Regions from separate parts of the Rhizobium sp. KDH_Rht_773_N genome, predicted to be linked through region 1. Evidence: predicted binding sites of a transcription regulator. Region 1 holds the regulator's gene; the other holds the start of a gene.
What was found. Region 1 encodes LexA, which represses DNA repair genes until DNA is damaged. Its sites were predicted from a motif close to TGTTCNNNNTGTGTTCNG; they were not measured.

Region 1 (5,831 bases):
GACAGATTTGTCACCGATTTTGATTGTAGCGCTTTGATCCGTCATGCTGATCCTCCGGAGTGGCGGTGGCGCCGCAAAAGCGCCATAAGAGTTAAGCGTCCTCAGCGATAGCTATATGATCGGGAAGCTAATGCCAAGTTACCGTGATGCCATTTTGTGCATCGCGGCATCATCTTTTAGGCACTGCAGCGATGAGCTGGATGCATATCAGAACACCATGATTTGACTGGATTTTTCGCTTCCCTGATTTTTCCTCGTATTTCAATCGATTATTGTTTGCTCCTTTTGATCTCAGGTTGCATTCTGCCGGTCTGCGGGGGCGGGTCCAGGCGATTATGACGGGGTTGGAGACAAGACAGCGGCAGGCGAAATCCATCGATGAAAAGATGGATTTTATTGGCGTTGCCCCGCGCGCCATTGTGACGCAACCGGTCCGGACGCAAGCCGCGACACCCTTTCCATGGCGACTGGCGGCCGTTGCGAAACGGTACGTCTCCTTGTCCGTGCATATGGCGGCCGAGGAGGCCGGTCACGGCCGCCTCATCCTCTTCTCGCCGGTCTTCCTGGGGGCGGGTGCCGCCACCTGGTTTCTGACAGGCTCGGACTTTCCGACCGTCTTGCTCGGTCTCTGCCTGCTTGTCCTCCTTGTCGCCGTCACGGTCTGCGGCCATGGCCGGACGAAATTGCGGGCGACATTGCTTGGCCTGCTTCTCTTTGCCGGCGGCATGTTTTCGGCACAGGTCGAAACCTGGCGGGCAAGGACCCTGATCCTCGATTCAGCCGTCACGACGACCGTGACCGGCCGCATCGAGCGCCGGGAAGGCGATGGCGAGGGACGCTGGCGTTATATTCTCAAGGTCAACGGCACAAGCGCACCCGAGATCAGGCGTCCGCCCGAACGCGTCTCCGTGCTGGCGCGTGGCGCGGCCCGGCCCTTCGAACTCGGCGACATCATCGAGGGCAGGGCGCGGCTGACGCCTCCGGCGGGGCCGGCGCTCCCCCATCTCAACGATTTTGCCTTCAGCGCCTATTTCGACCGCATTGGCGCCAACGGCTTCTTCTATGGGGCGCCGAAAAAGGTGGCGGAACAGTCGGAGCAGGCAGGCTCGCTCGATGAGGCCGTCCTGGAGTGGCTCTATCGCCTGAGAAGCGGCATCGGCGATCGGATCCGCTCCACCCTGCCCGGCGACACCGGGGCCTTTGCCGCCTCCCTTGTCACCGACGAGAGACGCGCGATCTCGGATGAAACGACGGAAGCGTTGCGGCAATCCGGCCTTGCCCACATTATCGCAATCTCCGGCCTCAATATGGCGCTCTCCGCCGGCATCTTCTTCGTCGGCCTGCGTGTCGTCCTCAGCCTGTTTCCCGGCATTGCCCAGGCGTGGCCGACCAAGAAGATCGCGGCCGCCGGCGCGCTCGCTGCGGTAACCGCCTACTATCTGATCTCGGGTTTTGCCGTCTCCGCCGAACGCGCCTTCATCATGATGGCGATCATGCTGGTCGCCGTCTTCTTCGACCGGCCATCGATCAGCCTTAGAAACGTGGCGCTGTCCGCTCTCGTGATCCTCGCTGTCTCGCCATCGGAAGTGCTGGGACCAAGCTTCCAGATGTCCTTTGCCGCCACGCTCGCACTTGTCGCCGGCTACGATCTCTGGAAGCGGCGGCCGATGCGTGAGAACGCTCTTGCCAGGCTGCCGATCATGAAGCCGATCTCCATGGTTGGCAGCTTCTTCGGCGGCGTTTTCCTGACGTCGCTGATCGGCGGCTTCTCGACGGCACTGTTTTCGATCGAGCATTTCCACCGCCTGACGGCCTATGGCCTGCCGGCAAATCTTGCGGCCATGCCGGTCATTTCCTTCATCGTCATGCCGGCGGGCATGCTGGCAATGCTGCTGATGCCCTTCGGCCTGGACGGCTGGCTGTGGCAGGTGGCAGGCTTCGGGCTCGATCTGGTGATCACGATCGCCAAGGCGATCGCGGGGTGGGGCGGCAATATAGATATCGGCCGCTTGCCCGGCTGGTATTTCCCGACAGCCGTCTCCGGCTTTCTGCTGCTGACGCTGCTCAGAACGGGGCTGCGGCACATGGGAACAGCAATTGTCGCGGTCTCCACGCTTGCTGTGGCCGTTCTCCCGTCCGGTGCGGCGCCCGATATCGCCATCTCAGAGGATGGCGGACTCGTTGCCATAGTCGATGGAGAGGCGATGGCTTCAAACCGTGAGAAGCCGCCCGCCTTCATCTTCGAACAATGGCAGCGGGCGCTTGCCCTCGAAGAGCACCGCAAGCCGGTAATGCTCCAAGCCGCCAAGGCGCCCGCCGCGCCTGACGGCAAACGGTTGCAGCTTTCGCCGGATCAGCAGAATGAAGCCAGAGAGGCGATGCGACAGGCAGCCGACACCGGCCCTCCCTCGCGTTTCTCCTGCCTGAAGGGCGCCTGGTGCAGCGTCGCGCTCGCCAACGGAAAGAGGCTGACCGTCGTCGACAATGCCGCCCATCTCGGGCCGGCCTGCGATACGGCCGATATTGTCGTGACCCCCGTCCGGCTGCGCTTCGACCGCTGCCGTTCCGGCGCGCTGCTCTTTACCGGCGAAACGTTGCGCAGGACAGGTTCCGTCGAACTTCGGTTCACAGCCGACGGAGTCGAGGCCACCACCGCATTCGACACGTTGCAGCGCCCCTGGATGCGTCACCGCGCCTATGACTGGCGAAGCAATACATTCGCGGACGCCGGCCTGTCACCGGTCAGTGATAGCGGCGAATGAGGCCGACGAGCTTGCCCTGAACCTTGACGCGATCCGGCGGGAAAATGCGGGTCTCGTAAGCCGGGTTTGCAGCCTCGAGCGCAATCGATGCGCCCTTGCGGCGGAAGCGCTTGAGCGTCGCTTCCTCGTCATCGACGAGTGCAACGACGATATCGCCGGGATTGGCCGTGCTGCCATTGCGGATGATGACCGTGTCGCCATCGAAAATGCCGGCTTCGATCATCGAATCGCCGCGAACTTCCAGCGCATAATGTTCGCCGGAGCCGAGCATATCGGTCGGAACCGTGATGTCATGCGTATTGTTCTGGATCGCCGAGATCGGCACGCCGGCGGCGATGCGCCCCATGACGGGAACGGAGACCGAATTGCCGTTGTCGGCGGCAGGTGCCGGCTTGGCCGAGGCGGGAGGCGCCACAGGCTGCGGCTTGCCGAGACTGCCCTCGATGACGCTCGGCGAAAAGCCGCGGCGGGGTTGCAGGCTCGGGCTGTAGGCTTCCGGCAGTTTGATGACTTCGAGCGCTCGCGCCCGGTTCGGAAGCCGGCGAATGAAGCCGCGTTCCTCGAGTGCCGTGATCAGCCGGTGAATACCGGATTTCGAGGCCAGATCCAGGGCGTCCTTCATCTCGTCGAAAGACGGCGGAACGCCTGACTCCTTCATCCTTTCGTGAATGAAAAGAAGGAGTTCCTGTTGTTTGCGCGTGAGCATGGCGTGTAACCCCAGTCTTGAAACAAATCCAGAACGGACACTATATGTTCCATATGTGTTCCGCAAGTGGCTAAATTTTCGTAAAACTTCTGTTCATTCTGTCGAGAATTTTATTTTTCGCGGCCCTTGCGCCTTCGCGCCCTTGCCTCGCAAGGCCTGCTGAAGCACATCTCCTTGTCATTGCTGGAGGGAACCCGATGCGCAAAGACAGGCTTCCGATCGATCATCTCGTCTTGCCGGTGACGGATATCGACCTTGCCCGCGAAAGGCTGGGCAAGCTGGGTTTCACGGTCGCGCCTGATGCCCGCCATCCCTTCGGCACGGAAAATGCCTGCGTGTTCTTTGCCGACAAAACCTATCTTGAGCCTTTGGGCGTCGCGAGCGTTGCGGAGAGCGAGCAGGCGGCGCGTCGCGGCAACGTCTTTGCCGCCCGTGACCAGGCATTCCGCTTCCGTTGCGGCGACGAGGGCCTTTCCGCGATTGCCTTCGCCACCGGCGATGCAAGGCGAGAACATGCCCGATTCGTCGAGGCCGGCATCAGCGCCGGTTCGCTGCTGCAGTTCGAGCGTCCGGTGAGAATGCCAGATGGCGCAGAAAGTGTTGCCGGCTTCCGGCTCGCCTTCGCCGCCGATCTCCGGGCGCCGGATTTCCTCCTCTTTGCCGTCGAGCGCGTGAACCCGTTGCCCGCCGATCGCGCCGTATTGGAAACGCATGCCAATGGTGTCACGGGTATTGCCGAAATTGCCCTGGCTGCGCCGGAGCCGAACGCCTTCGGTGTTTTCGTCCGATCGGTCGCGAGGGTCGTGTCAGCTGACGACACGGGCTTCGGGCTGCAGATTGCCACCGCCAATGCGAAGATCAGCCTGATGACGCCTGAAGGACTGGAGGCCTATTACGATCTGGTGACGCCCGATACCGATCGCGGCCTGCGTGGACGGGCAATCCTCTTTGCGGTCGGCGATCTGGCCGTGACAGAAGCGCATTTGGCTGCTAACGGGGTCACATACACACGCAAGGCCAACCGAATTCTGGTGAAGCCGGCGCCCGGGCAGGGCACGCTCTTCGCCTTCGAGGAAAGATCATGAGCACCAATACGAACTCCGTGGTGACGGTCGGCGAGGGCGCCGGCAAGGTTACTTTTTCCAATACCGGTCGCCTGTCGCTGATTGCCGGCGCTTGCGAACTGGAAAGCCGCGACCACGCGTTCATGGTTGCCGGTACCTTGAAGGAACTCTGCGCCAAGCTCGGCATCGGGCTCGTCTACAAGACGTCCTTCGACAAGGCGAACCGTTCCTCGCTGTCGAGCAAGCGCGGTGTGGGCCTTGAGAAGGGGTTGGAGGTCTTCGCCGACCTGAAAAAGGAACTCGGCATTCCGGTTCTGACGGACATCCATACGGAAGAACAATGCGCCGAGGTGGCCAAGGTCGTCGATGTCCTGCAGATACCGGCTTTCCTGTCCCGCCAGACGGATCTTCTGGTGGCCGCGGCAAGGACCGGCCGCGTCATCAACGTCAAGAAAGGCCAGTTCCTGGCCCCCTGGGACATGAAGAACGTGCTCGGCAAGCTGAACCAGAGCGGCAATCCAAACGTTCTTCTGTGCGAGCGCGGCGCCTCCTTCGGCTACAACACCCTGGTTTCCGACATGCGCTCGCTGCCGATCATGGCGGCAACCGGTGCGCCTGTCATCTTCGATGCCACACATTCGGTCCAGCAGCCCGGCGGGCAGGGGGAAACCTCGGGTGGCGAGCGGCAGTTCGTCGAGACGCTGGCGCGCGCAGCCGTTGCCGTCGGCGTTGCCGGCGTCTTTATCGAGACCCATCAGGATCCCGACAACGCGCCCTGCGACGGCCCGAACATGGTCTATCTCAAGGATATGCCGCGGCTTCTGGAAAAGCTGCTCGCTTTGGACGCGGTCGCCAAGGGCTGACAGTCAAAAGCCTGACATGATCGTGTTATAGCGACGGTCAGACATGCAGGACGAAGGTGTCGCAAAGTGCCATTGTAATTTGCGCACCTTCGATTAAGACGGTTTCAAACGATTTATCCACCCACCGAGCAGGAAAAAACCATGACTGCAATTACCGATATCATCGCCCGCGAGATTCTCGATAGCCGTGGCAATCCCACCGTCGAAGTCGATGTCTATCTCGAAGACGGCAGCATGGGCCGCGCGGCTGTTCCCTCGGGTGCTTCGACCGGCGCGCATGAAGCCGTCGAAGTGCGCGATGGCGGCAAGCGCTATCTCGGCAAGGGTGTCGAAAAGGCTGTCGAAGCCGCCAATACGGAAATCTTCGACGCGATCGGCGGCATCGATGCCGAAAACCAGATCCAGATCGACCAGATCATGATCGAACTCGACGGCA
Region 2 (5,831 bases), 1.4 Mb from region 1:
ATCGCCTGTTCGATCGCGCCCTGTACCGAGGGTCCGTTGTCCTGCCGCTGCCAGCCGACATAGGGGCCGCCGTCATATTCGACGATCATGCGGTATCGCGGCATCAGGCGAGCCTCGTGCCCGCGGCAAGCGGGGTGCCGCGCAGGAAGTCGGCCGATGCAAGCGGCTTGCCGCCAGCCTTCTGAAGCCTGGTGAGGCGAACGGCACCGGTGCCGCAGGCAACGACGAGATCGTCCGACAGAAGCGTGCCGGCAGCGCCCTCGCCCGGCGCAGGCTCGCAGCCGAGCACCTTGACGCGCTCCGCCCTGCCGTTGCTCTCGAGCTCGAACCAGGCGCCGGGGAAGGGTGCCAGACCGCGAATATGATTGTGGACGTCCCTGGCGTTGCGGCTGAAATCGATGCGGGTTTCGGCCTTGTCGATCTTGGCGGCATAGAGCACGCCTTCCGCCGGCTGCGGCGTCAGCGGCAGATCGCCCATTTCCAGCTTGACCATGGCCTCGGCCATCGCCTTGGCGCCCACATGCATCAGGCGGTCGTGCAATTCGCCTGCCGTCATGTTCGGGCCGATCTCGACTTCGCGGGTCAGCGCCACATCGCCGGTATCGAGGCCCTTGTCCATTTTCATGACCATCATGCCGGTCTTTTCGTCGCCGGCCATGATCGCCCGCTGGATGGGGGCCGCGCCGCGCCAGCGCGGCAGCAGCGAGGCGTGGCCGTTATAGCAGCCGTAACGCGTGCCGGTCAGGATAGCCTCGGGCAGCAGCAGCCCGTAGGCGACGACGACGCCGACATCGGCGCCGAGCGCCCGGAACCGCTCACGCTCATCCGGATCCTTGAAATTGACCGGGGTAAAGACCGGCAGGCCAAGCAGTTCGGCCGCCTGATGCACGGGAGACTTCTGCAGGTCGAGGCCGCGCCGCCCGCCCGGCCGTGGCGGCTGGGTATAGACGGCGACGATCCGATGGCCGGCCTCGACGAGCAGGCGCAGCGTCGGGACGGAAAAGTCGGGCGTTCCCATGAACACGATACGAAGAGACATTCTATCTCGCCAATTGAGGATCAGCCGTCTTCAAACGGGTTTACGAGCCTGAGATCAAGCCCCTCGAATTCTTCCGCAGCGCCGCCGTCGGCCCGTTCAGAGCGCCTTGGATTTGGCCGCCTTGGTGAACTTCTTGATTACCATCTCACGCTTCAGCCGCGAGATATGATCGATGAAGAGCACGCCGTTCAGGTGATCGATCTCGTGCTGGAGACAGGTCGCGAGAAGCCCGTCGGCCTCGACGCTCTGTTCCTTGCCGTCGCGGTCCAGATAGTTGACCGTGACTTTGGCGGGGCGTTCGACCTCCGCATAATAGTCGGGAATGGACAGGCAGCCTTCCTCGTAGACGGAACGTTCGTCGGAGGAGCTGACGATCTCCGGATTGATGAAGACGAGCGGCTGCTTCTCCTCGCCTTCCTTCGAAAGATCGATGACGAGCATGCGGCGGGCAACGCCGATCTGGATCGCGGCAAGGCCGATGCCCGGCGCGTCATACATCGTCTCCAGCATGTCGTCGGACAGGCGCTGGAGATCGGCATCGACCCGCTCGATCGGCTTGGAAACCTGGCGGAGGACGGGATCGGGAAGAATGATGAGTGGCTTGATGGTCATGGCGTTCCCATAACGCATCTTTTCACACTAGGGAATCATCCGCCGGGCAGGGATTGCGGTTTTTTGCAGCCTGCCCAGGGATTTTGGGAGGATTATTCAGGCCGCGCGGCGAGCCGCACCGGTGGCGGGCCGGCTTTCGGCGCGGGCACGGAAACGCTGCAGCAGCTCGATGAGGTTCTCCACCTCGTCCTTCAGCCTGCGGGTCTCGGCCGACGTGCGCTCCACCATGCCGGAATTCTGCTGGGTGATGGTGTCCATGTTGCGGATCGCGACGCTGACCTCGTTCACGCCGGTCGCCTGATCGCGGGCGGCGGCGGCGATATCGGCAACGAAACTGTTGATGATATCGATGCGGCTGATCATGTCGCTCAGCGCCTCGCCGGTGCTGCTGACGATGTTGACGCCTTCGTTCACCTGCGTCGAGCTTTCGGAAATCAGGTTCTTGATCTCCTTGGCCGCATCTGCCGTGCGCTGGGCCAGCTGGCGGACTTCCTGCGCGACGACGGCAAAGCCCTTGCCGGCATCACCGGCGCGTGCCGCCTCGACGCCGGCATTGAGCGCCAGCAGGTTGGTCTGGAAGGCGATCTCATCGATGACGCCGATGATCTTGGCGATCTCGGTGGAGGACTTCTCGATGCCGGCCATCGCCGAAACGGCGCTGGTGACGAGTTCGCCGGAATTCTTGGCCTTCTCCTGCGTTTCGCGCACGGCGCCGGAGGCCTTCTCGGCATTGGCGGCGGTCTGGCTGACGCTGACGGAGAGCTGCTGCAGGGCGGCCGAGCTTTCCTCGACGCCGGCGGCCTGCTGGGCGGTGCGCAGGGCGAGATCGTCGCTGGCCTTGGAGATCACATCGGCGCCGCCGAGAATGTGGCTGGACGTGGTGCGCACGGAGGTGAAGGAATCGCGCAGCGCGCCGACGGCCCTGTTGTAATCCTCGGCCATCGCCTTGAAATCGCCGGGCAGGTCGGAGGGAAGCGTGGCTTCGAGATCGCCGCGCGACAGGGCTTCGAGGCCGCGGCGCAGATGTTCCAGCGCCAGCGCCTGATCGGCTGCCGCGCGGGCACGCTCCTCTTCCAGCACGCGGCGCTTTTCCTCGAGCGCATCGAGATAGACCGAGATCGAATAGTCCATGTCGAGCATCGCCGCCTTGATGACGGCGGTCAGCTTTTCGGCGAGCGCCTTTCCGTGCTGGCGCGCGAAGAGCGAGGGCCACTGCTTCTCCATCAGGCCGCGGACAAGCTCGGACATGACGAGCGCATAACCGCCGATATACCAGCGCGGCTCCAGGCCGATGCGGGCATGGGTGCGGCCGATGGCCGTGACGCCGTTCACATAGCTCTGGTCGAAATTGCCGCCGGACAGATTGCCCCAATGTTCCTGCTGGCGCTTCTTGGCGTGGCTCATATGGGCCTTGTCGGAAAAGAAGCCCGCGACGGCCGGCGTCTTGGCAAGCTTGCCGTAGAACTTGTCCAGGGCGCCTCCGAGCAGTTCCGAGATCGTCGGCCGCAACTCCCGCAGGTTCTTGCGTGCCTCATCGTCAAGCTCAATGAAGTCAAGGCGCTGCCTAAGGGCGTTATCGGTCTGTTGGGAAGTCATGGGGATCTCTTGTCTGGCGCGAATGCGGAGGGAAATTTCCACGCCAGATTTGGCGAATATGGTTTAGCAATCGTTAAGTGCGGCCGCTAATTTTTCTTCCGTTACAGCGAGGTAGCGCGACGGCCTGCAACAGGCCGTGGTGGATTGTTCACGGTTTGATCTGGATATCCGCGCAGTTTTTGTTATGGTGCGGCATGACCACGACAGCCGACTCACTCACCATTTCCCTGCCCATGCTGAGCCCGGGCGTGCTTGCGCTTGCCGGCGGAGCACTTGCCGTCATCATTCTCGCGACGATCGTGTTTGCGCTGCGCAATGCCGGCATTCGCCGCGAGGAGGCGGAAGAGGCCAATCTGCGCGCCGCCGAAAGCGACGCACGCATGGCCGAGCTTCTGAAAATCCAGGCGGAAATGCAGGGGCGCATTTCGACGATGGCGGAGGTTTTCGGCGCGCGGCAGGCCGAGCTCAACCAGGCGATCAACCAGCGGCTCGACGGCATGTCGCAGCGCATGAGCTCGACATTGACCGAGCAGACGAAATCGACGCATGACAACCTGCAGAAGCTGCAGGAGCGCCTGGCCGTCATCGATGCGGCCCAAAGCAATATTCAGACGCTCGCCAAGGATGTCGTCGGGCTGCAGGCGATCCTTTCCAACAAACAGACGCGCGGCGCCTTCGGCCAGTCCCGCATGGAAACGATCGTCGCCGACGGATTGCCGATGGGCGCCTATGCCTTCCAGCAGACGCTTTCGAACGGCTCGCGGCCGGACTGCACGATCCGGATGCCGAACGGCGCCCCGCCGCTGGTGATCGACGCCAAATTTCCGCTGGAGGCCTGGAATGCGATCCGCGACGCCGGCAGCGCCGATGCCGGCAAGCTTGCCGCCCAGCAATTCCGCCGCGACATGGACATCCACATCAAGGATATTTCCGACAAATACCTCATCCAGGGCGAAACGCAGGACACGGCCTTCCTCTTCGTTCCCTCGGAATCGATCTTCGCGGAAATCCACGAGAATTTCGAAGCGATCGTGCAGAAGGCGCACCGCGCGCGCGTCGTCATCGTTTCGCCTTCGCTGCTGATGCTGTCGATCCAGGTGATCCAGGCCGTATTGAAGGACCAGCGCATGCGGGCGCAAGCGCATGTCATTCAGGGCGAGGTCGCCCTTCTGATGGACGACCTTGGCCGGCTCGACGAGCGCGTGCGCAAACTGCAGGGCCATTTCTCGCAGACGCAGCGCGACGTGGACCAGATCATCACTTCGGCGGACAAGCTGACCAAGCGCGGCGCGAAGATCGAGGCGCTGGAATTCGAGGGCGGCGACGGCAGGCCGGCCCGCGAGAACGAGGCCCCGCCTAAATCCGTCGAAAGCCGGACCGGGTTGCTGAAGCTCAGGGTGGTTGACGAAGAGTGATCGCTTCGGCAGTGTCGCGGCCCGAAGCAAGGGACGACATTCCATGATTACAGTTTTCGGCTCCATCAACATGGACCTCATCGCGACCACCGAGCGCCTGCCGAAACCGGGCGAAACGGTTGCCGGCAACAGCTTTGCAACGGCGGCCGGCGGCAAGGGCGCCAATCAGGCGCTCGCCGCGCGGCGGGCAGGCCGCTATGTCCACATGGCGGGTGCTGTCGGCAAGGATGCCTTTGCCGAAGGCGCGCTCGAGCTTCTTGACGGGGCCGGCACCGATCTTTCCCGTGTCAGCCGCGTCGAGGGGCCGACAGGCACGGCTCTCATTCTGGTGGGCGGCGACGGCGAGAACATGATCGCCGTCATTCCGGGCGCGAACGGCAAGGTCAGCGGCGACAATGCCGAGGCAGCCGTCAACGCCATGGACCAAGGCGATATTCTCATGCTGCAACTCGAGGTTCCCGTCGAAGCGGTCGAGCGCGCGCTGGCCGCCTCCCGCGCCAGGGGCATTACCAGCATTCTCAATCTCGCGCCGCTTATCCCGGACGCACCGCGCCTCGGGCGGCTGGCCGATATCGTGATTGCCAACGAGACCGAATTCGAGCGGCTCGCGGGACAGGAGAACATGAGCGCCGGCGATCGCGAAGCGGCACTGGAGCGGCTGCACGCGCAGACAGGCCAGACCTTGATCGTCACGCTCGGCGGCGACGGTGTCATCGCGATTCGCGACGGCCAGATATCCCGCGCACAGGGCCTTGTCATCGAACCTGTCGATACTGTCGGCGCCGGCGATACGTTCTGCGGTTACTTCGCCGCGAGCCTCGACGAGGGACTGGATTTCGGCTCGGCCCTGCGCCGCGCCGCCGTCGCCGGCTCGCTTGCCTGCCTGAAACCGGGCGCGCAACCGTCTATCCCGCTCGCCGCCGAAGTCGCAGACAGAATATAATCCAGTCTAACCGCGAACAGTCCATGAAACACCACCCTTAGCTTTGGGGTGGTGTGCCGGTTTTGCTGCCGAAACATAGCAAATTTCATTCAAATTTAAGAGATTTCCGGCGATCATTCTTGAGATCGCCCTCGTCCATCTTCGAGGCGCCTCAACCCGTGGCTGTTCCATGACGGAACGTGTCTTACCCGCTGTGCCGAAGAATGGCCCTTCGGCGCGTCCCTGC

Region 2: ACU8HS_RS07195 (DNA recombination protein RmuC) is a predicted target of LexA. The motif match lies at 3,393-3,410, and genes of this name have one in related genera.

The regions. Positions count from the first base shown of each region.
Region 1 covers NZ_CM129525.1:32,165-37,995, reverse strand. Annotated here, with positions in the region: gene gltA (citrate synthase) at 1-45, opposite strand, end outside; gene ACU8HS_RS00190 (ComEC/Rec2 family competence protein) at 336-2,762, shown strand; gene lexA (transcriptional repressor LexA) at 2,743-3,468, opposite strand; gene ACU8HS_RS00180 (VOC family protein) at 3,666-4,553, shown strand; gene kdsA (3-deoxy-8-phosphooctulonate synthase) at 4,550-5,395, shown strand; gene eno (phosphopyruvate hydratase) at 5,537-5,831, shown strand, end outside.
Region 2 covers NZ_CM129525.1:1,403,170-1,409,000, forward strand. Annotated here, with positions in the region: gene truA (tRNA pseudouridine(38-40) synthase TruA) at 1-104, opposite strand, end outside; gene fmt (methionyl-tRNA formyltransferase) at 104-1,039, opposite strand; gene def (peptide deformylase) at 1,136-1,651, opposite strand; gene ACU8HS_RS07190 (globin-coupled sensor protein) at 1,748-3,247, opposite strand; gene ACU8HS_RS07195 (DNA recombination protein RmuC) at 3,442-4,662, shown strand; gene ACU8HS_RS07200 (ribokinase) at 4,706-5,605, shown strand.